Regions from separate parts of the Pantoea sp. SM3640 genome, predicted to be linked through region 3. Evidence: predicted binding sites of a transcription regulator. Region 3 holds the regulator's gene; each other region holds the start of a gene.
The links. Region 3 encodes sigma-54, which starts transcription at its own class of promoters, with help from an activator protein. Its sites were predicted from a motif close to GTTGGCACANNTTTCGCTNT; they were not measured.

Region 1 (6,986 bases), 1.3 Mb from region 3:
GGGCGAAAAAACTGACCAGATTGGGCATCGTCAGTGTCGGGTAGGTTTCAGCATACAGCCCGCTGGTGCTGGTCAGGTTGAGCGGTACCAGCAGATCATGCGTACCCCCGTTACGGATTGGCATCATCGACAGCTTGTTGGTGACGTCCAGCACCCGGGCGATATTTTCTGCCCGCTCCAGATAGCGGGCCATCCAATAGAGTTCACTGGCTGTCCGGCTCAGCATAGATCATCCTCCAGTACCCAGGTGTCCTTGGTTCCGCCGCCCTGAGATGAATTGACGACCAGCGATCCTTCCGTCAACGCGACGCGGGTAAGCCCGCCGGGAACCAGTCGGATCTCCGCGCCACTGAGCGCAAAGGGCCGGAGATCGATGTGACGTGGTGCCAGGCCGTCGTTGACAAACGTGGGGCAGGTGGACAACGCCAGCGTGTTTTGCGCGATGTAATTCTGCGGACGCGCCAGCAACAGATCACGGAAGTGGGCGAGCTCAGCTTTGCTCGCGGCGGGGCCAATCAACATGCCGTAACCCCCAGCGCCGTGAACTTCCTTCACCACCATTTTTTCGAGGTTGGCCAGCACATACGTCAGCTCATTTTTATGCCTGCACTGCCAGGTTGGGACGTTGTTGAGGATCGGTTCTTCCTGCAAATAAAAGCGCACCATATCCGGTACGTAGGGGTAGATAGATTTGTCATCAGCCACACCCGTGCCGATGGCATTGGCCAGGACAACATTGCCAGCCCGGTAAACCGATAGCAGTCCCGGTACGCCGAGCATGGAGTCCGGGCGGAACGCCAGCGGGTCGAGGAAGGCGTCGTCAACCCGACGATAGATCACATGCACTCTGCATGGCCCGGCGGTCGTGCGCATAAACAGCATGCCATCCTTCACGAACAGATCGGCGCTTTCCACCAGCTCAACGCCCATTTGCTGGGCCAGAAAACTGTGTTCGAAGTAAGCGCTGTTAAAGCGGCCTGGGGTTAATACCACCACGGTGGGATCGTTGACGGGTGAGCTTTCGCGCAGCGTTTGCAGCAGATGTGACGGATAGCGTTCTACGGGCGCAATGCGTTGCTGGGCAAACAGTTCCGGATAGAGCCGCATCATCATCTTACGGTTCTCCAGCATATAGGAGACGCCGGAGGGGGTACGCAGGTTATCTTCCAGGACGTAATATTCGCCATCACTGTTGCGCACCATATCCACGCCGATAATGTGTGCATAGATGTTACGGTGGAGATCAACACCCTGCATACAGGGCTGATACTGTTCGTTAGCCAGAACCTGTTCTGCCGGAATGACGCCCGCTTTCAGAATATGTTGTTCATGGTAGATATCGTAGAGAAAGGCATTGAGCGCCTGCACACGCTGGCGAATGCCGGCATCAAGCATGGCCCATTCGGCGGCCGGAATAATACGTGGCACGCTGTCGAACGGGATCAACCGTTCAGCGCCATTGTCGTCATCGTAGACATTGAAGGTAATTCCTACCCGGTGAAACAAAAGGGCGGCTTCTTCCCGCTTGCGCTGTACCGCCTGGTGATCGGCCTGCTGCAGCCATTGCCAGTAGGCGGCGTAGTGGTCACGGTGTTCACCTTCAGCCAGAAGCATCTCATCAAAAAAGGGTGAAGCGGAGAGATTGATATTCAGCATCGTCACCTCGCAGACGTTAAAGGCTGTCAATCTATCCAAGCATAAAGTGTGCCAGCCTCAGAAGAAGCGGAACGGTGCAAAGCCGTGATAGTGCAAGGGTTAAAGCACTTTTTTGGTGCAGGCGCAGAGCAGCAATGTCTTAATATGGCGCTTAGTGTGGCGTGGTGAAAAAACGGTCATGGCTAAGGCGTCTTTAGCCCATGAATGCTGTCGCTCAGACGGTAACGTTAATATGCGGGATTTAATCGATCTGCCGGGCGTGCTCGGGCTGGTGAATCTGGACAAAGTTATCGACGCGCAGCCGGATGTCTATCTGGTCAGCGGCGCCAGGACGCCGAAAGCGGGCGATCCGCTACCCGCCGGTTAAGTGCTGGGCGCGCAGACTACTGCAGAACAGGCGAGTGCCAGCCTGAAGCCGCACTGGCGCGTAAAGGCATCAGCACGCTGAAAGCGGTTGAAGCCGATCGCAGTTTTGGCATCTGGTTCCATTCCTCCTGTAACGTGCTGGCCGTGCAGTTCTTCGCCAGGGGGTTTTATCCGCAGAAGTTTGCCGCTCCCGATGCGTAGCAAACGCAAAAAAACTATAACCCGTTCCTCGCCGTCGAACCGACCGGCACTTACTGGATCGAGTCAAAAGGACTTTGCCCCGACTGCCGGGGCGTTTTAATTCACGGAGAGAAGAGAATGAAGATCAGCTGGTGACCACTGTCTCCGCTATCGAACAGGGTCTTAACGATGCGCCCGGAGTTCTGACAGGCGAAGTATTTTCAATGGCAATACACGCAGTCGGGGGACGCTGTTTTAAGCGCTTTATTCACTACCGGATAATCAGCGTGAAAGAGTATCTTGCGCCTGCATAAATCGCGCACGCCAGGGCTTGAGAACCCACAACGCCAGACCGGCGGTGATGAAGTCGAAGGTAATCGCGCAGCCAAAGACCAGGTGCCAGTTATGAGTGTGCTGATACATCAGCGCCGCCAGCGGACCGCCAAAGATTGCGCCGATACCCTGCGAGATATAGAGCCAGCCATAGTTCGCTGAAGCATTTTCACTGCCAAAGGTGTCAGTCAGTGTGGAGGGGAACAGCGAGAAGATTTCGCCCCAGCCAAAGAACACGACGCCTGAAAGCAGTACGAAGAGCAACGGATCTTCGCGGCAGGCAAGCCACAGCGTCATCGCTACGCCTTCCAGCGCGAAGGCAATAAACATGGTATTTTCACGGCCGTAGCGGTCAGAAATAAAACCAAATAGGGGACGCGTTAATCCGTTAGTGAAACGGTCGATAGTCAGCGCCAGCGGCAGGGCGGCCATGCCGAAAATCACCGCCTTGCTGATGCCGAAGTCTTCGGCAAAAATCGCCATCTGCGAAGTCACCATCAGCCCTGAAGTCGACATCATGGTCATCATCATGAACATCAGCCAGAACAACGGCTGGCGCAGCATTTCCCCGGATTTAAACTGGTACTGGCTCAGCACGGGAGACGGTGTTTTGCTGGCCGGGATCATCCTGCTGGTTTCTGGCAGTCTCAGGTTCTGGCTGGCGAGAAGACCCACAGCGGCGAAGATGAGGCCAAATGTCGTCATCGTCTGTTCCAGCCCGTAGCTATTAAGAGAAATAGAAATCGGGAAGGTGGTGAAAATTGCCCCCATGCCGTAGCCCGCCGCCACGGTTCCGGCGGCAAAGCCGCGCTGCTGTGGAAACCACTTCATCACCAGCCCCACCACGCCGATGTAAACAATACCCGTCCCCAGTCCGCCAAGGCAGCCGTAGGCCAGATACAGTGAGGTGAGGCTGTTGACCCGGGCGGCGATCACCCAGCTGAAACCCGCCATCAGTGTACCGATGGAGATCAGCAGACGTGGTCCAAAGCGCTCGACCAGCCGACCCTGAAAAGGTGAGAAAAAGGTCTGCAGAATAATCAGCAGCGAGAATGTGACCTGCAGTTCCGCCAGCCCGACGCCGAGTTTGGCAATCATCGGTTTGGTTAACAGCGTCCAGACATATTGCGGGCTGGAAATGGCTGCCATGCAAAGTAATCCAAGCAGAAGCTGTACCCACTTGCTGTGTTTCGCTATTACTACCGGTTCGCTCATTAAGGCCATTGTCTGTCTCCATAATTACGCTTTGCTCTGCTTAACCACTTTTTTGTCGTCGCACCTATTCAAACCATTGCCTTCAAATGCTCCTTCTCCGAAACCATCCCGATACGCGGATATGTACGTAAAGCGATAAAGCAGGATGTGTGCCAATTTAAAAAAATGATTAAATTCAATTATTAATGGAATTACGGGCGGAATAAATGTGATGAGGTGTAAAAAATGAGTGCGCTGAGATGGTGCGTAGGAGATGGTTGATTGCCAGTCAGAAAGGCCATCGGGTACATTCTGATATTCGAGGTGATGCAGCGAAAGGCGTTATTGGAAAAAGATGACCAGGCGTTTGAAATGTTCGAATTGAGGACACAAAAAAGCCCGCAAAGCTTTCACCTTGCGGGCTCTCAGGACTTCGATGATGGTTCTGGTAACTATCAACCAGGAAAATATCCTCCCGGAAACCTCATTTCTCTGACGAGACCTGACGTACTGTCATCAGGAATTCATGAGCAGTGGTTTCCCAAAGTTCAGGCGAAAAATCAAACCCGTATCGTTTCCTGAACTCCTCTTCGACACCGTCACCATAGGCGGAGATAAAATCATCAACTTCTTCGGCGAGATCTTTGAGCATCCAGTCTGGTACTGACTTTTTGAATAGCCGTACTATGCCTTCGACCGTATCCTCGCCATCATTGATGATGTCCGCGTCCTGGTTGAAATAACCGAAAATAAGTTGGTCAAGGAAGTGGAATTTTTGCATTTTGTACCTATAGATCCGGGAATGCTGTGAGAATGTAATAGGGTTTGCCGTTATATTGCTGAAACTCGATAACAATTCTCACATTTGTCATGACTATTCGCTGGTTACTCCCGCGCCGGAAACCGTAGCCAATTGCTTTGCCAGATGCATTTCGAATAGTTAACCTGGCTCCCTGTCTGCCTCCGCCAAGGACCGATTTTATAACGTCCCGATTAGCAAAAATCGCTTTCGATATGGCTTCTTCGGCTATCTGCACGTTGGTAAAGGTAGTGGAATACTGCAAACGCTTATTGGCTTCAAAGCGGGATAATAGTTCTGCATCGCTTTTGCCAACATGTGTGGAAAGCGTATGCCCGCCGGGTTTCAAACCTGTTACTGACTCATGCTCAGTAAGTTTAATACGGCCAGCTCTTACTGCTGCTACACGACTTGCGCCGATGCCAAGTGCAAATCCTAGTGGAACAGCGATATCGACAGTCAGGCCGATTTTCATCGCCGTATCTTCATCTGCTCCAAAGGATTTAGCAATTGCTGTTGCTGCCTCGTATGTTGCTGTGCGAGTGTCTCTACCCACAATGAGCTGATTTGCAGCTGCGTGAATGCTATCGAGACTATGTGCGCCGACAACTACACATCCTGCTTTTGTTAATCCGGTAGGTTCAGGTGCGATACACAGAGCGGTGGCGCCTGCAAGCTCAAGTGAACCCATGACAAGCCCTAGCCCTCCGAGAAGGCGGTTACTCATCGTTTCCGCCTCTGTCACTGTCTTATCAGAGAGTGCGGCAGCAAGCTGAACAGGGGACATCGCGATCTTTATGCCATCATCCATAATGTGACCTTATGTGTTTAAAAGGCAAACAGCATAATTGTATGCTTTTTTCAGGTGCAGCCAACCATTTCAGTGCCATAAATTAAGTTAGTGAAAGCTATTCATTTCTCACAGGTGGTTGAAAGGAGCTGGCGCTGGATAAACAGGAGAAAATGCTGAAATGATGTGGCAGCGGCAAAAAGTAAATTGGATCACACGGTGCGGCGTTTACCGAACTTGCAGATCCTAATTGGCAGTCAGCCCTGCGAAAAGTGAGCCCGTAGCTGCTATGTTTCATTAACTTGCGTATATGTCGTGAAAAGCTTTCTCCGACGTTTGACAGTGTTGTCCTTAACCGGGTTAAGTACGTAGCGAGATTAACTGGCTAAGCAATAATGCGGGCAGCATTCGCACATTTAACTAATATTCCTAAGCTTACATTTATGCCGTTTTGTTCGCTGCCTTATCGCCTGATCAACTAATAGGGAAAAGGGTCTTCAGGTTGCCCTATCGACTACCATCTGCTTTGGCTGGTGCAGGGTTAGCATTGATATCAATGTATTTTCTCAATCCCATTGTGCGGCTTACTCCGGGAGGATCGGAAAAGGGGAGTTTAAACGTTGGAGATGCTGATACTTTTACTGTCCACGTGGTATCACCGATGAAGCGGAAGCTCGCAGAATGAGGTGAAACTTTCAAAGCCTCGAAATGACCTGAAGTATAGATACCCCCAATAGTCAGTTTCTCTAAAATTCCCTGAGAGAGATCTAACAGCAGGAGCGTCAGCATTTCTTCAAAAAGAACGTCATCTGTTATGAATAAAAGATAGCGGCGCTCATCAATTATTATCGCACCCTCAAGCACTTTTCCAGGGATGATAATTCCCGTTGAGATGCCGTCAATCAAAACTTCGGAACGAGCCTGGGCGGTATCTGTTGCCTCATTAACTTCCGACAGCGATAGTGTAGTGACTTCTTCCATTTCTATTTCCACCAGTTGCCCATTTCCCACGCCGCTAAAGCACCGCCGACGAATCCGCCTGATAGCACGCATACGGGGGCGCCAGGTCCACACATTAAACCAGCAACGGCACCGCCAGCCCAACCGCCCGCAATACCAGCTCCGTTAATAGCAACCTGCCTGCCGGTTTCTGAGGCTTTGTTGTCTGACATATATATTTCATACATTGATATCCCGATAGAAAGAACTATCAAGCCTTTAGCTGCACGTGATAATTTCATCATTCTCAGGTTGAACTGAGGATTTGATTTACCCGCTGACTCTACAATCCCGGCATAAACCTGATTTTTTTGCGTTTCAGATAAGCTGTAAAAATTAGCCTTTGGCCCGAACATAGCGGCAGTTTTTTTGGCGACTAATTCATTAAGCGTTACGCCTGAAGTCTTGATCCTTTCTGCCATTGCCCTGCCAGGTGGCGTACTCCGGGTGCGCATCATATCCATTATCAGATTTCTGGTTTCCTGTGCCTCCATTGCAGCTTTGTCCCAGCTGATAATGCCACTATTCGCTTTTGCTCTGAGATCCTCGGCCATTTCTTTAATGTGCTTAGAGTACTCAGGACGCAGTCTGGGATCGACAGAGAGCCTTGCCGCTGCCGCAGAAACATCGCCTTGTAGTGCGTTCACCGCACTTTCAAATTTCGTTTTG
Region 2 (6,986 bases), 840 kb from region 3:
CGCCCTCCCGAAGGTTAAGCTACCTACTTCTTTTGCAACCCACTCCCATGGTGTGACGGGCGGTGTGTACAAGGCCCGGGAACGTATTCACCGTGGCATTCTGATCCACGATTACTAGCGATTCCGACTTCACGGAGTCGAGTTGCAGACTCCGATCCGGACTACGACGCACTTTGTGAGGTCCGCTTGCTCTCGCGAGGTCGCTTCTCTTTGTATGCGCCATTGTAGCACGTGTGTAGCCCTACTCGTAAGGGCCATGATGACTTGACGTCATCCCCACCTTCCTCCGGTTTATCACCGGCAGTCTCCTTTGAGTTCCCGACCGAATCGCTGGCAACAAAGGATAAGGGTTGCGCTCGTTGCGGGACTTAACCCAACATTTCACAACACGAGCTGACGACAGCCATGCAGCACCTGTCTCACGGTTCCCGAAGGCACTAAGGCATCTCTGCCGAATTCCGTGGATGTCAAGAGTAGGTAAGGTTCTTCGCGTTGCATCGAATTAAACCACATGCTCCACCGCTTGTGCGGGCCCCCGTCAATTCATTTGAGTTTTAACCTTGCGGCCGTACTCCCCAGGCGGTCGACTTAACGCGTTAGCTCCGGAAGCCACTCCTCAAGGGAACAACCTCCAAGTCGACATCGTTTACGGCGTGGACTACCAGGGTATCTAATCCTGTTTGCTCCCCACGCTTTCGCACCTGAGCGTCAGTCTTTGTCCAGGGGGCCGCCTTCGCCACCGGTATTCCTCCAGATCTCTACGCATTTCACCGCTACACCTGGAATTCTACCCCCCTCTACAAGACTCAAGCCTGCCAGTTTCAAATGCAGTTCCCAGGTTAAGCCCGGGGATTTCACATCTGACTTAACAGACCGCCTGCGTGCGCTTTACGCCCAGTAATTCCGATTAACGCTTGCACCCTCCGTATTACCGCGGCTGCTGGCACGGAGTTAGCCGGTGCTTCTTCTGCGGGTAACGTCAATCGACGCGGTTATTAACCGCACCGCCTTCCTCCCCGCTGAAAGTACTTTACAACCCGAAGGCCTTCTTCATACACGCGGCATGGCTGCATCAGGCTTGCGCCCATTGTGCAATATTCCCCACTGCTGCCTCCCGTAGGAGTCTGGACCGTGTCTCAGTTCCAGTGTGGCTGGTCATCCTCTCAGACCAGCTAGGGATCGTCGCCTAGGTGGGCCATTACCCCGCCTACTAGCTAATCCCATCTGGGTTCATCCGATAGTGAGAGGCCCGAAGGTCCCCCTCTTTGGTCTTGCGACGTTATGCGGTATTAGCCACCGTTTCCAGTGGTTATCCCCCTCTATCGGGCAGATCCCCAGACATTACTCACCCGTCCGCCACTCGTCACCCAAGGAGCAAGCTCCTCTGTGCTACCGTCCGACTTGCATGTGTTAGGCCTGCCGCCAGCGTTCAATCTGAGCCATGATCAAACTCTTCAATTTAAGTTTGATTTGCTTAAACAAGTTAAGCGGTGCTCATCTGTAAAACGTCATAATGAATTTCATTATGTGTTCACTCGTGAGGCTTTGATATTTTTTACGTCCTAAGACGCTGATATCAATCCTGCGAGTGCCCACACAGATTGTCTGATAAATTGTTAAAGAGCAGTGCGAACAGTGCGTTAGCGTCCTGTCGCGAGGTGGCGTATATTACGCTTTCCTCCTGCAGAGTCAACCTCTTTCTCAGAAGTTTTTCTCCGGCGGCGCAGTCTCCTGTGCCTCTCAACCCGTTTCCCGTTGCCGGTGTTCCGTGTCGATGGAGGCGCATTATAGGGATCCCGTTTGAGAGCACAACCCTTTTTTAGGATCTTTTATCTGAACGGTTATAAATGATCCAGATTGGTGAGATCGCCAGCGATCCGCGTCAGAATTGGCTTGTCAGCTGGCTAAAATGGCATCAGGCTGAAGTGAAAATAGAACAAAGGAGAACAAGATGACTTCCGCCCTACGTCCCTATAAAGATCTTTTCCCACAAACGGGCCAGCGCGTTATGGTCGATCCAAGCAGCGTTGTCGTCGGTGATGTGATTATGGAAGATGACGTGAGCATCTGGCCGCTGGTTGCGATAAGAGGTGATGTGAATCAGGTCCGCATTGGTGCCCGTACTAATGTGCAGGACGGCAGTGTTCTGCACGTCACACATAAATCAGCCGCCAACCCCCAGGGCTTCCCTCTTATTATTGGCGAGGACGTCACCGTCGGGCATAAAGCGATGCTACACGGCTGTACCATTGGCGATCGCGTGCTGGTCGGAATGGGATCGATTCTGCTGGATGGCGTAATAGTAGAAGAAGAGGTAATGATTGGTGCCGGAAGTCTGGTGCCGCCCGGTAAAAGGCTGGAAAGCGGCTATCTCTACCTGGGTAGCCCGGTAAAGCAGGTCAGGCCGCTGAATGACAGTGAGAAGGAAGGTCTGCGCTGTTCCGCTAATAACTATGTTGGCTGGAAGGATGATTATCTGGCGGGAGATAACCAGATCCAGCCCTGATTATCTATATCATCCTGACGAATGGCCGCTTCGGCCTCATCTTCCAGATCCCAGCGATGGTGCTGAAACAGCGCCATCGCCTCTCCTTCACCAAAACGTGAATTTAGCGAATCGCGGCTGATTGCACAATTCAGCCGCATGCCGTTGACCAGTACTGGAAAACAGACCGCGTTCAGTTCAGCGTCATAGGTTTCCTCATCCGGGAACTGTATCGCCTGATTCATGGCTGCATGGCCTGCTAAAGCTGAGCAATCACGGGCGTGATTTCCGGCATCACACCGTGCCATATGTAGAAAGCATGCGCAGCCTGACCCACCAGCATCCCCAGTCCATCGGCCAGATGATCACTCCCTTGCGCCTGACACCAGCGTAAAAAAGGCGTCAGCCCGCTTTGGTAAAACATGTCGTAGCAGCGCACTTCAGAATGGATGACCTCTGCAGGTAAAGGAGGCGTTTCTCCATTCACACCACTTGAAGTGGCGTTGATGATCAGATCAAAGCGCTGATCCGTCAGTTGCTCAAAACCAGATGCCCGGATAGTCCCGCTCGCGCTAAACAGGTTCGCCAGCTCTTCAGCGCGCGCGGCGGTACGATTGACGACGGTCAGTGTCACGCCTGCTGAAAGCAGCGGCAGAATAACACCGCGTGCGGCCCCGCCCGCTCCTACCAGCAAGACATTGTCGCCAGCATTGATCATATTCAGCCGTTCAAGATCGCTTAACAGGCCGATACCATCCGTGTTGTCTCCCAGGATCTGCCCATCACTGAGCTTTTTAACGGTGTTTACCGCACCGGACAGAGCTGCACGTTCGCTGAGCTGATCGGCAAATTCCCATGCCTGCTGTTTGAAGGGTAACGTCACGTTGGCACCACGACCTCCCTGTTCGAAAAAGGCAGAAAGCGATTGAGGAAAACCATCAACCGGGGCACAGATGCGACCATAGCGATGTTCAATGCCCGTCTGCTCAGCGAAAGCCTGATGGATCAGCGGCGATTTACTGTGGCTGATCGGATTACCGAAAACGGCGAAGTGATCCATGAATTAACCCTGACGTATGAGTTCGCCGCTGATGACATCGCGGATTTCAGAAGGATTGAGTCGTCCACCCGTTTTCCCCGACAGAACCGGGAACGGCTCACCAAACTGCTGCTTCACTTCTTCAGCCGTACGGCAGGGAGGCTGGCCTGACAGGTTTGCGCTGGTCGAAACCAGCGGTTTGCCAAACGCCCGACATAGCGCCTGAACATCCGGATGGTCACTGACGCGAATGGCCAGTGAATCAAACTGTCCGGTAAGCCAGCGAGGCGTCTGTGGCGGCACAGGCACGACAAAAGTCACCGGGCCGGGCCAGCAGGCAAACATCCGCTCTCGCTGGACTACAGAAAGTTCGCGCGCCGAGATGTAAGGTTCTAGCTGACTGTAATCAGCCGCAATCAGGATGAGCCCCTTCTCTACCGGGCGCTGTTTCAGCGCCAGCAACGCCATAACGGCAGATTCACTGTCAGGGTCACAGCCCAGACCAAATACGGCTTCCGTAGGATAGGCGATGACTGCCTGACGATTCAGATGCTCTAAACAGGTCTCAAGTGAATCGGCGAGGTGTTGATTTTCCATGGTCTATGAATTCTCTTCAGCGATGGCTTTGCCACAACTCTTACTGGCGCAGAAGCGCTTAACGCCCTGCGCCGTCTTTTTCTCAACTAACAGCGGATACTCACAATAAGGACAGATTCCGGCAACGGGTGTCAGATTGACGACAAACTGGCAGGCCGGATAACGATCGCAGGAGTGAAACGTTTTGCCATAACGGGAACGCCGCTGAACTAACCGGCCTTCATGGCACTGTGGACAGGCCAGCGAGGTTTCATCCGGTTTATCGATGGTTTCTGTGTATCCGCATTCCGGATAGAGGCTGCAGCCGATAAACATACCAAAACGTCCCTGCCGCAACACTTTATCCGCACCGCATTCAGGACAGGCGTGTCCTTCCAGCACTTTGACCACATGGCCATCGGCCTGACCTTTTAAAGGTCGAATGTAGTCACAAGCCGGGTAGTTCGCGCAGCCCAGAAAAGGACCGTGTTTACCGGAACGGATAACCAGTTCTGCCCCGCAAGCGGGGCAGGGATCCTGTTTACGCACGGTGAAGAGTGCAGCTTTACTCATAGCGATCAATGCATGAAAGGAAATTTAATGCAGCATACCTTCATTGGCGTCGAATAGCAGTTCTTCCATCTGCTGATAGGCATTTTCACATCCCGGGATGTTGAACAACACCATCAGCACTACCCATTTGAGATCCTCCAAATCAAACTCAGAGGTATCCAGCGCCATGATACGTTCGATGACCATTTCACGGGTTTCCAGGTTCAGCACCTGAATCTGCTCCAGGAACAGCAGGAAACCACGGCTGTCAGCATCTAAACGTTTGCTCTCTTCATCGGTATAAATACGCATGGAGAGCGGATCATTTGTCAGTAAAATTGGTTCTACCAGACCTTCCTGATAGTCAGCCAGTCTTTCTAACCAGTTCAGCGCACTGTAAACATCTTCACGATGGAACCCGGCATCCGTCAGGTCATCTGTCAATCTGTCCTGATCAACACCCATTTCTGCTTCGTTGTGGATATATGTCTCAAACAAGTACATCAGTACGTCGAACATGGCATGCCCTCCTCAATCGGACATAGCCGCCGGGTACAGCTGCGATCCATCCTGCTAACTCCAGTTCCAGCAACTGAGCTGAGATAACTGGCACAGATTGGCCGGCACGTTCAGCGACAACGTCAACAGGTGTAACATCATCTCCTACGTTAGCCAACACATCAGCAAATGGCAATGGAGCATCGTCCCTCACCTCAGAATAAATTTCATCCGCCTGAGCCACAGGTAGCCAGTTAAGTGCATTTGCCAGATCTTCTGCGATGTTATTGGGATGAGCCACCAGCAGCGCGCCCTGCTGAATCAGCCAGTTTACGCCTTCGCTTAACGGGTTACCGAGCGCGCCAGGTAAGGCATAGACATTACGATTTTGCTCCAGCGCATAGCGGGCCGTCACCAGTGAGCCACTTTTCAGCGAGGCTTCTACCACCAGCACACCGTGGCTCAGGCCGCTAATGATACGATTACGGCGTGGAAAATTAAGGGGATGCGGTATGGTGGTCAGTGGAAACTCAGAAACGATAGCACCGCCCTGCCCGACAATCTCTGCGGCAAGACGGGTATGGTTTTTGGGATAAAGATGCTGCAACCCGCTTCCTAACACCGCCACCGTTTTACCGCCCACGTTAAGTGCGGCCTGATGCGCAACGCCATCAATACCCCGCGCCAGTCCGCTGGTGATGGTCAATCCGCCCAGGCTTAAATGCTGGGTAAACCAGTCACACCAGTAACGGCCATAGTGAGAGCTGTTCCGGCTTCCTACAATTGCTAACTGTGGTGTACTGATAACAGCAGGATCGCCATCAATATAAAGCAGCGGCGGAAAGCGATTGGTTTCTTTAAGACGGGCTGGATAAGCTGCATCCAGAGCGGTAATCAGATGATGAGCCGGACTCTGCGCCAGCCAGGAAAAGACTTCCTCAATATTTTTTTCATTAAATTCATAATATTGCTGTCGCTGGCTGGCATCTAACCCAAGCCGGATAAGCTGCTCATCGTCTGCCAGTCCGGCACCTGTCTGCTGCGCCACGTCAACCCAGCGTTTTCCTGTCATTCCGGTGACGGCCGCCAGCCGCACATACTGCCCTGTTTTGTCCATCTCCTGCTCCCTGATCGCCCTTGCTTCCTGCCGCACAATGCTGTCAATCGGGCCTCGAAAAGTCTACAATATGAGGCAGTAATCTTTTCTTAACCGAATACAGATCTGGATATTTATGTCAGTTTTGCAGGTATTACATTTCCCTGACGAGCGTCTTCGCAAAGTCGCTGCGCCCGTTAAAGAAGTTAACGCAGACATTCAGCGTATCGTTGATGATATGTTCGAGACGATGTATGCCGAAGAAGGTATCGGTCTTGCGGCTACGCAGGTCGATATTCATCAGCGCATTATCGTGATTGATGTCTCTGAAAGTCGTGAAGAGCGTTTAGTCCTGATTAACCCTGAGCTGCTGGAAAAAAGCGGCGAAACCGGTATTGAAGAGGGTTGCCTCTCTATTCCGGAACAGCGCGCGTTTGTTCCACGTGCTGAGCGGGTAAAGGTTCGCGCACTTGATCGTGATGGTAAAAGTTTCGAGCTGGAAGCCAGCGAGTTACTGGCCATCTGCATCCAGCATGAGATTGATCATCTGGAAGGCAAACTGTTTATTGATTATCTGTCGCCTCTGAAGCGGCAACGAATCAAAACTAAGTTAGAGAAACTGGCGCGTCAGAACGCGCAGGCTTCCTGAGATCTTAAGAAGGGATAAACGTGTCTGCCCCGCTAAAAATCATCTTTGCCGGCACACCTGACTTCGCAGCGCGTCATCTTGACGCGCTGCT
Region 3 (6,986 bases):
AAGCTCTGCACCAGCTCAAACAACTTCATTGCCGGACGGGCATGCATGCCCAGCTTATTTTTGATTTCTACAGTTTGTCTGACGGTCATGATTTGCGCTTTTCCAGCGTGCGATGGCGTGACTGTACATTCTTACCGCGCGAACGGAAGTAATCCGCCAGCTGTTCTGCAATATAAACTGAGCGGTGTTTGCCACCAGTACAGCCAATCGCCACGGTAAGATAGCTACGGTTGTTGGTCTCCAGCATCGGCAGCCAGAGTTCAAGATAGCTGCGTGTCTGGTAGATAAAGTTGTGCACTTCAGTGTGGCGGTCAAGGAAGGCCGCCACCGGACGATCAAGGCCGGTCATCGGGCGCAGCTTAGGATCCCAGTGGGGATTAGGCAGAAAGCGCACGTCAAAGACATAATCAGCGTCAATCGGGATGCCATGTTTGAAGCCAAAGGATTCAAACACCATGGTCAGTTCGCGTTCACGCTTGCCCAGCAGACGGGTACGCAGCATCTCGGCCAGCTCATGTACCGACATCTCTGAGGTGTCGATGATCAAATCGGCACGCGAACGCAGCGGCTCCAGCAGATCGCTCTCTTCATCGATAGCGCTCTCCAGCGACAGATTTTTGCTGGAGAGGGGATGCAGACGGCGCGTATCGCTGTAACGGCGAATCAGGGTATTGCGATCGGCGTCGAGAAACAGCAGCTGAGGTGAAAATGTGTCAGGCAGATTATTCAGCGCGGTTTCAAAAATTTCCGGGGATTCAGGCATGTTACGCACGTCGATGCTGACCGCCGCCGAAATATTGCGTTCCGCCAGCGAATTGGCCAATTCAGGCAGCAGCACGACCGGCAGGTTATCAACGCAGTAGAATCCCATATCTTCCAGCGCACGGAGCGCCACTGACTTCCCCGAGCCTGAACGACCGCTAACGATCATCAGCACCATGACCTTCTCTCCCGTTTTAAAACCGGCACCGGGCCGGTAAAGACGCGTTACTGCTCTGTCTGGACTTCCGTAATAATGGCATAGAGTTCTTCATCACTCTGCGCAGCACGCAGGCGACGGCAAACCGTTTTATCTGCCAGACGTTTTGCCACCAGTGAAAGGGTGTGCAGGTGTGTTTTGCACTGGTCAGCCGGAACCAGCAATGCAAACAGCAGGTCGACCGGCTGGTTGTCGACGGCATCAAACGCAATCGGCTGCTCGAGGCTGATAAATACCCCAACCGCACGCAGCGTATCCTCTTCTAGCTTGCCGTGAGGAATGGCTATTCCGTTACCAATACCGGTACTGCCCATGCGTTCGCGGGTCAGAATCGCTTCGAAAAGCGTCTGGTGCGGCAGGTTGAGCTGCTTAGCGGCCAGTTCGCTGATGATTTCCAGCGCACGTTTTTTGCTCTGGCAGTGTACGCCGCTGCGGGTGCAGTCTGGCGAAAGCACTGTGCTCAATTCCAGTGTAAGGTCGTTGTTCATTATCGTTTCACTTGCGTGTTCACCAGGCCATTCACCACCAGCGCGCTGATATGTGCGACAAACGGCGCTTGCTCAGATGACAAAACGGGGCGGATTATCCGCCCCATCCTGTCGGCTCTGCGCGGCAGGCGCGCGTAGCTAGCGTGAAGGTTAGTGTTTTTTCAGTTTATCTTTGTGTTTGGTCAGCTGACGGGCCAGTTTATCGATCAGCCCGTCAATTGCCGCATACATATCTTCCGCTTCCGACGTGGCGTGCAGCTCGCCACCGTTCACGTGGAGTGTTGCGTCAGCCACCTGCGTGACTTTCTCAACCTTCAGGACAATATAGACCTGATTGATATGTTCAAAATAGTGTTCCAGTTTGGCAAATTTACCGCTGACGAATTCACGTAAAGGTGGCGTGATTTCAACATGTTGCCCGGTCAGGTTCAGCTGCATAGGTCTTCCTTCTCATTTCTTTCAAACCAGCTGTTTACGCTGGTTCGATGGCGGGATGGATAAAGACTCACGATATTTGGCGACGGTACGCCGTGCCACCATGATCCCCTGATCAGATAACATGGAGGTCAGTTTACTGTCGCTCAAGGGTTTGGCTGGATTTTCCGCCGAAATTAATTTCTTCACCAGAGCACGGATCGCGGTAGAGGAGGCTTCACCGCCACCTTCCGTATTAACGTGGCTGGAGAAAAAGTACTTCAGTTCAAAAATGCCACGCGGGCTGTGCAGATATTTCTGCGTGGTCACACGGGAAATGGTCGATTCGTGCATCTCAACAGCCTGGGCGATATCGGCCAGCACCATCGGACGCATAAATTCTTCACCCTGCTCAAAGAACGCCTGCTGCTGCTCAACGATACAGCGCGTGACTTTAAGCAGCGTGTCATTGCGGCTTTCCAGACTCTTAATCAGCCAGCGCGCTTCCTGCAGATTACTGCGAATGAACTGGCTGTCGCTGTCATTGCGCGTTGCACCGCCCATTGCCGCATAGTGCTGGTTGATTTTCAGACGAGGCACGCTGTCGGCATTGAGCTCAACCGTCCAGCGGTTGCCGACCTTACGCACCAGCACATCGGGGATAACATATTCCGGCTCGCCGGTGTTGATGGACTGACCCGGCCGCGGGTCCAGCGACTGAATCAGCAGCATCGCCTCTTTCAGCACCTCTTCTTTGAGGCGCGTGACGCGCATCAGGCTACGGAAGTCGTGATTGGCCAGCAGGTCGAGATGTTCGCTGACAATCAGGCGTGCTTCAGTCAGCATCGGCGTTTCTGGCGCATACTGGGAGAGCTGAACCAGCAGACAGTCACGCAAATCACGTGCGCCCACACCGATCGGGTCAAAGCGCTGGATGCGTTTCAGCACCGCCTCAACCTCATCCGCTTCAAGCTCATCATTGCCGATGCTGTCGAGGATCTCCTCAAGCGAGACGGTGAGATATCCGGTGTCATCGATAGCATCGACGATAGAGGTCGCAATCGCGCGGTCGGTATCGCTGAAAGGCGTCAATTCGACCTGCCACATCAGGTAATCCTGCAGTGACTGCGTGGTTTCGCCCTGATAGACCGGCAACTCATCATCCTGATAATCGGTACCGGTGCCGGAAGGGGTGCCAGCGGTGTAGATTTCATCCCAGGTGGCATCCAGCGGCAGCTCATCAGGCATCTCTTTCTGCTCAAGCGCTTCACGGGTATCCAGCGCTTCGGCTTCTGACGATTCCCGGGAGTCAATCTCGTCATGCAGATCGGTCTGCTCAAGCAGGGGATTACTTTCCAGTGCAAGCTGTAACTCCTGCTGGAGTTCAAGCGTGGAGAGTTGCAGCAGACGAATCGCCTGCTGCAACTGTGGAGTCATTGCCAGCTGTTGGCTGAACCTGAGTTGTAAACCTTGCTTCATAGACAGGATGGTAGTTCCCAGGTAAACATCGGTATTAACGACACCTTATCAGAGTCTGAACTCTTCACCCAAATAAACCCGCTTAACCTGCTCATCCGCAAGAATTTCATTGGGTGTACCATGCGCAATCAGGTGGCCCTGGCTGACGATATAGGCCCGCTCACAGACCGCTAACGTTTCGCGCACGTTATGGTCGGTAATCAAAACGCCGAGGCCGCTGTCACGCAGATGCTCAATGATCTTCTTGATGTCGATAACGGAAATAGGGTCAACACCGGCAAAAGGTTCATCCAGCAGAATAAACTTAGGATTGGCAGCCAGCGCGCGGGCAATCTCAACACGACGTCGTTCACCACCCGACAGTGCCTGACCCATGCTGTCACGCAGGTGCTCGATGTGGAACTCTTCCATCAGCTCACGGGCGCGATCCTGGCGTTGCTCTTCGGTGAGGTCATCACGGATCTGCAGTACCGCCATCAGGTTATCGTAGACGCTGAGGCGACGGAAGATCGATGCCTCCTGCGGCAGATAACCGATGCCGCGACGCGCACGCGCATGCAGCGGCAGGATACTGATGTCTTCATCATCAATGACAATGCGGCCAGCGTCACGCGGCACAATGCCCACCACCATGTAAAAGGTGGTGGTTTTACCGGCTCCGTTCGGACCCAGCAGGCCGACAATCTCGCCGGATTTTACCTGCAGGCTGACATCTTCTACCACGCGACGGCCTTTATATGCCTTCGCCAGGTTTTCTGCGATTAATGTGGCCATAGCTATCAGTTACTCTTCTTTCCGCTGTTGGACGAACCTTTATCCTGAAGTTGCGACGGCACCAGTACGGTCGTGACGCGCTTGTTCTGGCCCTGACTGTAAGCTTGCATTTTCTGCTCTTTCACCAGATAGGTAATACGATCGCCTTTGATGTTGCTGTCCTGCTGCTCTATGAACGCATTGCCGGTCAGTTCAACGAAATCGTTGGCCAGTTCGTAGTGCAGTTTAGACGCATGGCCCTGAACCGGCTTGCCGCTGTCCTGCATCTGATAGAAAGTGGCGGGATTACCGTAGGCGTCAACGATGGTTTTCTTGCTGTCGCCGCCCGGACGGGTCACCACGACTTTATCGGCCGTGATTTTGATAGAGCCCTGCGTCACGATGACATTGCCGGTAAAGGTCGCGACATTGCCCTGCAAATCCAGCGCCTGATTCTGCGAGTCAATATTGACGGGTTTGTCCGAGTCACCGGTCAGGGCCAGCGCCGGAACGCTGGTTGCCAGTAACATGCTGGCCAGTAAAATCTTCAGGCTATTTTTGTTCATTTTGGATTTCATAAGAGGTTTTGACCTTCTCGATTAACTCGGCGTTTTTTGTCCGTAAATTGCCGCGCATTTTCATGCCGGTGGAGTTAAAGCTGCGGCCATACAATGTCACCTGGTCATCAGAGGTAACGTCCTGAGTGACAAGGTTAATCTGTGCATTATCGGTTTTGATCCGCTCAAGCTGGGAATCCTGCGTCAGCGTATTCAGCTCAACATGGCCATACAGATAAAGCATACGATCTTTGGTGAGCTTTGCTTTATCTGCGCGTAACGTCCAGGTAGGAATTTTATTCTCATCAAAGGTGGTCATTACCGGATTGTCGAACCAGCTCAGCTCGTCATCCGAGAAATAGGTCACTTTGTCAGAGACCAGTTTATATGACAGCGCGCCCTGCGGGTTATACACCACAGTGTGAGAATCATCACTGGTATAGGTCGGCGACTGACTATCCGTCCCGACTGGCGTGCCATCGCCATCCTGGTTGGTAAGATTCCAGCCGATCAAAACCAGTGCAATCAAGGTCAGAATCAGCGTTATCCAACGCCTGCTTTTACTCATACTGATTGCCCTTTGGCATCCTCAAATTTGTTCTGCGCCATTAAGATCAGGTCACATACTTCGCGAACCGCGCCGCGTCCACCCGCAATCCGCGTAACATACTGCGCGCGCGGCAACAGGATCGGATGTGCATCCGCTACCGCCACGCTTAATCCCACTTTCGCCATCACCGGCCAGTCGATCAGGTCGTCACCGATATAGGCGACCTGATCATCAGAGAGAGACAGTTTATCCAGAAGTTCACGATAGGCCAAAAGCTTATCCGATTGTCCCTGATAAAGATGACGGATGCCGAGCGTTTTGCAGCGATCTTCCATCAGACGGGCATTGCGGCCAGTAATAATAGCCACTTCCACATCGGCGGTCAGCAAACAGCGTACACCGTAACCATCCCGCACGTTGAAGGCTTTCAGCTCTTCACCCTTGTTTCCCATGTAGATCACCCCGTCGGACATGACGCCATCGACGTCGCAGATCAGCAGACGAATGTTGCTGGCGCGCGCCATGACGTCAGCACTGATCGGTCCATAGCAGGTGTCAATCGTGGGCGTTACCTGTTGCATTTTCTTTTCCTGTTCAGACTACGCCAGCGCGCAGCATGTCATGCATATGTACCACACCGAGCAGATGGTCGTCATCGGCCACCAGAATCGAGGTAATGTTTTTGGTCTGCATCAGGTTCAGGGCTTCAACCGCCAGCATATTTGGCCGGACGCGGATGCCACCTGGCGTCATCACTTCCCCGATGGTGGCGCGCTGAAAATCGATGCCCATATCAAAGATGCGGCGCAGGTCACCATCGGTAAAGATACCTTCAATTTTCATCAGACCGTCGACGATGACCGTCAGGCCCAGATTTTTGCGGGTAATCTCCAGCAGCGCATCACGCAGTGAGGCGTCACGGGTGACGTGCGGCAGCTCATCGCCGCTGTGCATGATATCCGCTACATGCAGTAGCAGTTTGCGGCCCAGCGCACCGCCAGGGTGGGAGAGGGCGAAATCTTCCGCCGTGAATCCACGTGCTTCCAGCAGCGAAACCGCCAGCGCATCGCCCATCACCAGTGTGGCTGTGGTACTGGTGGTTGGCGCAAGGCCTAACGGGCAGGCTTCCTGCGGAACATGGACACACAGATGCACATCGGCAACCCGGCCCATCGCGCTGTCAGGCCGTCCTGTCATGCAGATCAGCGCAATGTGCTGACGTTTTAACACCGGAATCAGCGCGAGGATTTCATTCGACTCACCGCTGTTAGAGATGGCGATCACCACATCATTTTTGCTCACCATGCCCAGGTCGCCATGGCTGGCTTCGGCCGGATGAACAAAAAAGGCTGGCGTACCGGTACTGGCAAAGGTCGCCGCTATTTTTTTGCCGATATGACCAGACTTACCCATGCCCATCACGACCACTTTACCCTGACAGGCGTAGATCAGGGCGCAGGCGCGGGCGAAATCGTCATTAATATATTGATCGAGCTGTTCCAGTCCTTCACGCTCGATGCGCAGGACGGTTTTCCCCGCCTGCTGAAAATCAAATGCTGTTGGTTGCTGATATGACATAGTGAGTCTGTCCTTGTTAGCCGTCCATGAATGCCGGCTGCATCCACAGCAGCGTCACCCAGACGAAGAAACCACAGAGTAAAATCAGGCCGGCGATGCGGCCAACGCGTCGGCGACGCAGCAGGCAGAGCAGGGCAAACAGCACGCTGACGCCCAGCATCACCCAGTAATCACGAGCAAAGGCGTGA

Region 1: IV493_RS03650 (circularly permuted type 2 ATP-grasp protein) is a predicted target of sigma-54. The motif match lies at 1,693-1,712, and genes of this name have one in related genera.
Region 2: IV493_RS01420 (gamma carbonic anhydrase family protein) is a predicted target of sigma-54. The motif match lies at 1,658-1,677, and genes of this name have one in related genera.

Annotation. Positions count from the first base shown of each region.
Region 1 covers NZ_CP064872.1:763,225-770,210, forward strand. Annotated here, with positions in the region: gene IV493_RS03645 (alpha-E domain-containing protein) at 1-226, opposite strand, end outside; gene IV493_RS03650 (circularly permuted type 2 ATP-grasp protein) at 220-1,656, opposite strand; gene IV493_RS03655 (hypothetical protein) at 1,835-2,023, shown strand; gene oxlT (oxalate/formate MFS antiporter) at 2,485-3,759, opposite strand; gene IV493_RS03665 (contact-dependent growth inhibition system immunity protein) at 4,214-4,510, opposite strand; gene IV493_RS03670 (RNase A-like domain-containing protein) at 4,518-5,339, opposite strand; gene IV493_RS03675 (hypothetical protein) at 5,826-6,299, opposite strand; gene IV493_RS03680 (hypothetical protein) at 6,302-6,986, opposite strand, start outside.
Region 2 covers NZ_CP064872.1:279,199-286,184, reverse strand. Annotated here, with positions in the region: rRNA gene IV493_RS01425 (16S ribosomal RNA) at 1-1,461, opposite strand, end outside; gene IV493_RS01420 (gamma carbonic anhydrase family protein) at 1,952-2,506, shown strand; gene IV493_RS01415 (DUF1488 domain-containing protein) at 2,473-2,730, opposite strand; gene aroE (shikimate dehydrogenase) at 2,745-3,545, opposite strand; gene tsaC (L-threonylcarbamoyladenylate synthase type 1 TsaC) at 3,549-4,121, opposite strand; gene IV493_RS01400 (topoisomerase DNA-binding C4 zinc finger domain-containing protein) at 4,125-4,673, opposite strand; gene smg (DUF494 family protein Smg) at 4,698-5,171, opposite strand; gene dprA (DNA-protecting protein DprA) at 5,143-6,267, opposite strand; gene def (peptide deformylase) at 6,383-6,895, shown strand; gene fmt (methionyl-tRNA formyltransferase) at 6,916-6,986, shown strand, end outside.
Region 3 covers NZ_CP064872.1:3,437,848-3,444,833, reverse strand. Annotated here, with positions in the region: gene npr (PTS phosphocarrier protein NPr) at 1-89, opposite strand, end outside; gene rapZ (RNase adapter RapZ) at 86-940, opposite strand; gene ptsN (PTS IIA-like nitrogen regulatory protein PtsN) at 988-1,467, opposite strand; gene hpf (ribosome hibernation promoting factor) at 1,618-1,905, opposite strand; gene rpoN (RNA polymerase factor sigma-54) at 1,927-3,360, opposite strand; gene lptB (LPS export ABC transporter ATP-binding protein) at 3,409-4,134, opposite strand; gene lptA (lipopolysaccharide ABC transporter substrate-binding protein LptA) at 4,140-4,691, opposite strand; gene lptC (LPS export ABC transporter periplasmic protein LptC) at 4,666-5,238, opposite strand; gene kdsC (3-deoxy-manno-octulosonate-8-phosphatase KdsC) at 5,235-5,801, opposite strand; gene kdsD (arabinose-5-phosphate isomerase KdsD) at 5,815-6,798, opposite strand; gene IV493_RS15995 (calcium/sodium antiporter) at 6,815-6,986, opposite strand, start outside.